2 regions of the Ornithinimicrobium ciconiae genome follow, and region 1 is predicted to be linked to the other one. Evidence: riboswitches for the same ligand, from Rfam matches in the RefSeq annotation. Region 1 holds a riboswitch; the other holds the start of a gene.
What was found. A riboswitch is a leader RNA that binds a small molecule or an ion and turns the genes downstream of it on or off. The one in region 1 is predicted to bind S-adenosylmethionine.
Positions count from the first base shown of each region.

Region 2: another riboswitch for S-adenosylmethionine. It lies ahead of FNH13_RS03495 (bifunctional o-acetylhomoserine/o-acetylserine sulfhydrylase); the one in region 1 lies ahead of FNH13_RS07805 (flavin reductase family protein).

Region 1 covers NZ_CP041616.1:1,706,755-1,709,139, forward strand. Annotated here, with positions in the region: gene FNH13_RS19750 (AMIN-like domain-containing (lipo)protein) at 106-882, shown strand; SAM riboswitch class I at 964-1,054, shown strand; gene FNH13_RS07805 (flavin reductase family protein) at 1,312-1,839, shown strand; gene sfnG (dimethylsulfone monooxygenase SfnG) at 1,843-2,385, shown strand, end outside.
Region 2 covers NZ_CP041616.1:764,405-766,789, forward strand. Annotated here, with positions in the region: gene FNH13_RS03495 (bifunctional o-acetylhomoserine/o-acetylserine sulfhydrylase) at 1-898, opposite strand, end outside; SAM riboswitch class IV at 1,119-1,239, opposite strand; gene FNH13_RS03500 (thiamine pyrophosphate-binding protein) at 1,420-2,385, shown strand, end outside.

The DNA.
Region 1 (2,385 bases):
AAACCCCTCGATCGGCGCTGAGGTTTTCCACAGCACCGTAGTGACCTGCGCATCTGTGGCGACGATGACGTCGTGGGCCGCCGGTCCCGGGTTTACGCTGAGGGTATGGCGGGCGCTCACCGAGGAGCCGAGGCCGTGGCGGTCTTCGCCACGGTCCTGGCGCTCGCGGCCTGCGGCACTCAGATCGAGCAGGACGAGTCGATCACGATCGGTCCGACGGCACCGTCCGAGGCGACCGACTCCGCGGAGGACACCGACACGCTGGACGACGCGGACAGTACCGCTCCCACCGCCACCCCACCTGCACCCGCCCCACCCGCACCCGCCCCGCCCGGCGCCACTGCCGAGCAGGACCCCTCCGGCGGCGGGAGCACTGCACCCACCACGACCGAGGGCACGGCCGGTGTCGCAGACGGCGACGATGCCACGAGCGCGTTGCCCGACTTTGCCGCGCCCGGAACGCTGCTCACCCGCGACCCGGCGGCAGGGGTGCAGCTCCTGGTCGATGACGTGCGCCTGGGCGTGCAGGACGGCTACGACCGCGTGGTGCTCGACCTGTCCGGGACCGGGGAGGTGGGCTGGCGGGTGGAGTATGTCGACGACCCAGCCCTCGACGGCAGCGGGACCCCCGTCGACCTCACCGGCCCGGCCGTCCTGGTGGTCACTGCCCAGGGCATGGCCTACCCGGAGCCGGACGACCCGGCCTACGACGACGGGCTGCTGCTCGTCGACGGAGGGGAGCTGCAGACAGTCACCGAGGTGCTGCGCGGCGTGCCCTTCGAGGGGCAGCTCCAGGTGTATGTCGGGCTGGAGACCGAGACGCCCTTCCGGGTGTTCCGACTCAGTGGTCCCGAGCGCCTCGTCATCGACGTCCAGCACTGAACACCCCGCCGAGGAAACGGATCCTTCGGCGCGCCCAGTCTGTGTCTTGACTTTGCCGAAGATCCTGTGATTGTCTGGGTCCACCCATCCAGAGCGGCCGAGAGATCTGGCTCGTTGACGCCGCAGCAACCATCCACGTCCGGACAGGTGCTCACGCCAGGATCGATGGAGGCATCGTGCACCACCGCACCACGCTCGGCCCGGCCGAACCACCACTGACCGTGCACCGCCCGCACCTGCGTCGCGACGTCGACCTGATGCGCCGGGCGGTCAGCGCCTGTCGCTCCTGACGCGCTGCCCGCCGAACTTTCTGCGCGTCCGCCCGACGCACCCGCTGCCCAACCCCGCTCGCTGACCCGCGGGCCGAGCCGGCCAGCACACCCCACACACCTGCGGTCCGGCATACCGGACCCTGCTCGAAGGAACCTCATGTCCGCACAACCACTCACCCACCCCACCGTCCCTCCGGACGTCCACCTCGACCTGCGCACCGCGTTCGGGCAGGCCGCCGCCAGCACCTGGGTCGTCACCGGCTCAGGGGAGCGCGGCCCGGTCGGCTTCACCGCGATCTCGATCATCTCGGTCTCGCTCACCCCGCCGCTCGTCTCCTTCAACATCAGCAAGAACTCGTCCTCGCTGGTCACCCTCGCCCACACCGGCCGTGCCGCGCTGCACCTGCTCGGGGAGGGCCAGGAGGCACTGGCCCAGCGCTTCGCGCGGGACCGCAGCAAGCGGTTCGTCGACGACGACGTGTGGGCCTATGACGACCACGGTCTGCCGCGGCTGCGTGACGTCCGGGTCCGGCTCATCACCCGGGTCCAGGACCTGGTGGACGCCGGCGACAGCTTCGTGACGATCGCTCGCGTCGAGCACGCGACGACTGTCCCCGGACGCCCGCTGCTGCACCACGCCGGCGCCTACGCCCCGCTCGCCACCCCGACCACCGCAGGAGCCTGACTGATGACGACCTACGACCTGACCACGCCCGAGGACCTGTCCTTCGCCTACTGGGTGCCCAACGTCTCCGGCGGCCTGGTGGTCTCCACCATCGAGCAGCGGACCAACCACACCCCGGACTACAACCGGGAGGTGGCGCAGACCGCCGAGCGGGTCGGTTTCGACTACGCGCTCACCCAGGTGCGTTACCTGGCCTCGTATGGCGCGGACGCCCAGCACGAGTCCGTCTCGTTCTCGCTCGGGTTGCTCGCAGCGACCGAGCGGCTCAAGGTGATCGCCGCCGTGCACCCCGGGCAGTGGCCACCGACCATCCTGGCCAAACTCGCCGCCACGGCGCAGGATCTGCACAACAACCGCCTCGCGCTCAACGTCGTCTCCGGCTGGTTCAAGCGGGAGTACACCGACCTCGGCCTGCCGTGGCTGGACCACGAGGAGCGCTACCGCCGCGCCGAGGAGTTCATCGAGGTGCTGCGCGGGCTGTGGACCGAGGACGACTTCACCTACCGGGGCGACTTCTATCGCACCCGCGACGTGACCTTCCGGCCG
Region 2 (2,385 bases), 940 kb from region 1:
AGAGGGTCTCGACGCCCTGGGCGATCAGGAAGGCGTTGAACGGGGAAATCGCCGGGCCGATGTCGCGCAGCAGGGTGACCCGGGCGCGCAGGATGTAGGACAGGTTGGTCCCGCCGAAGGTCTCATTGCCGACGCCGAGGTCCTTGGCGAAGGTCAGGCCGTGATAGCCCTCGTCCGGCTCGTTGAAGCCGGGGTACTTGTCGGGGTACTGCGCGTAGTCGAAGTTGCCGCTGTCGATCAGCACGCCACCGATCGCGGTGCCGTGGCCACCGAGGTATTTGGTGGCGGAGTGCACGACAATGTCAGCGCCGTGCTCGATCGGGCGGGTGAGGTAGGGCGTGGCGATGGTGTTGTCGATGATCAGCGGCACGCCGACCTCGTGCGCGACGTCGGCGATCCCACGGATGTCCAGGACGAGACCACTGGGGTTGGCGATGCTCTCACCGAAGAAGGCGCGGGTGCGCTCGTTGGATGCGGCGCGCCAGGACTCCGGGTCGGTCGGGTCCTCGACGAAGGTGACCTCGATGCCCAGCCGGGGCAGGGTCTGGGCGAAAAGGTTCTGCGTCCCGCCATACAGGCTGGGGGAGGCGACCAGGTGGTCACCGGCCTGGGCGACGTTGAGGATCGAGAAGGTGGACGCGGACTGGCCGCTGGCCAGCAGCAGGGCCCCCACGCCGCCCTCGAGGTCGGCGAGGCGGTTCTCCACGACCTCGGTCGTCGGGTTGCCGATGCGGGTGTAGATCGGGCCGAGGTCCTCGAGGTTGAACCGGGCGGCGGCGACGTCCGCGTTGTCGAAGACGAAGGAGGTGGTCTGGTAGATCGGCAGGGCGCGGGCACCGGTGGCGGTGTCCGGGGTCTGACCGGCGTGGATCTGTCGGGTGGCGAAGGACCAGGACATGGTGTGCTCTCCAAAGGGTTTCAGGGTGCGCGGGTAGGGCGCGCGAGGCGTGTCAGGGAAGGGTGGATCGAGGTGAGGCGGCGTGGTGGCGCCGGCTGAGTCGCGCAGACTCGGCCCGGGGTCGGGCGTGCTGGTCTCCGGTGGCGGACTCAGCGGTTGGGCATTCGGCAACAGGTCACAGCAGCGCTCCTTTGTGCGTCACTGGGCCCACCGGTCGACGGGCCCGCGCTTGCGGATCGCAGCTCCGGTGCCACGTCCGCCGGGTCATCACCCGGGGCACCCCACCGCGAGTGGAGGGTTGCCGCCCAACGAGCCGGGGCTTGACGTTGGGACTCATGACCTGACGTAGTTCTATCAGAAGGCGTCACCGAGGTCAATTCGGTTGTCAGGCCTCACAGGGTGTCCAGATCGAAGGTTCTGCGACAAAACGGCCACGAATCAGTGCGGATCATGCGGTTTGGGCCTTCGGGCCGAAGAGAGGCGGCTACAGTCGGCTGTCACACCCCAGGAGGAATAAACTCATGGCCACTGTCTCCGCGCATGTCGCCGCCACGCTGACCCGGCACATCAGCCAGGTCTTCGGGGTGATGGGCAACGGAAACGCACACTTTCTCGACGCGCTCGAGCGGGAGACCGACGCCGTCTTCACGGCGGTCCGCCACGAGGCGGGGGCGGTGGTGGCCGCCGACGCCTGCTACCGCGCCGGCGGTGGGCTGGCTGCCGCCACCACGACCTACGGGGCTGGGTTCACCAACACCCTCACCTCCCTCGCGGAGTCGGCCCAGGCACGCATCCCGCTCATCCTGGTGACCGGGGAGGCGCCCCGCTGGGGGCGCCGACCGTGGGACGTGGACCAGCTGGCCCTAGCCAGCGCCGTGGGGGTGCGCACCTTCACCGTCGGACGCACCGACTCGGCGGCCACCGCCATGCTCGCGATCGAGCACGCACTGTCCTACTCCCTGCCCGCCGTCCTGGCCATCCCGTATGACGTGGCCGGCCTTGACGTCGGGGACATCCCGGCGGCGCCGGACCCGATGGTGCCCCCGCCGGTCGCGCCCACCGGTGAGCTGGCGACGGGCAAGGTGGCCGAGATCGCCCGCGCGCTCGCGGGCGCTCAACGCCCGGTGCTCCTCGCCGGGCGCGGGGCGTGGCTGGCCGGAGCCGGTCAGGACCTGGGGGCGCTCGCCGCCGCCACCGGTGCGGTCACCGCGAGCACGGCCCTGGCCCGCGGCATCTTCCCCGAGCAGCAGTTCGACCTGGGGGTCGCCGGCGGCTTCGGCGCCGAGGGAGCTATGGAGCTGATCCACCAGGCAGATGTCGCGGTCGTCTTCGGCGCCTCGCTCAACCAGTTCACGATGCGCTTCGGGGAGCTGTTCGACCCGGCCGCGCGGGTCATCCAGGTCGACCTGTCCAACACCGCGACCCACCCCCAGGTGGGTGACTACCTGCACGCCGACGCCGCCCTGGCCGCCCGGGCGATCCTGGCC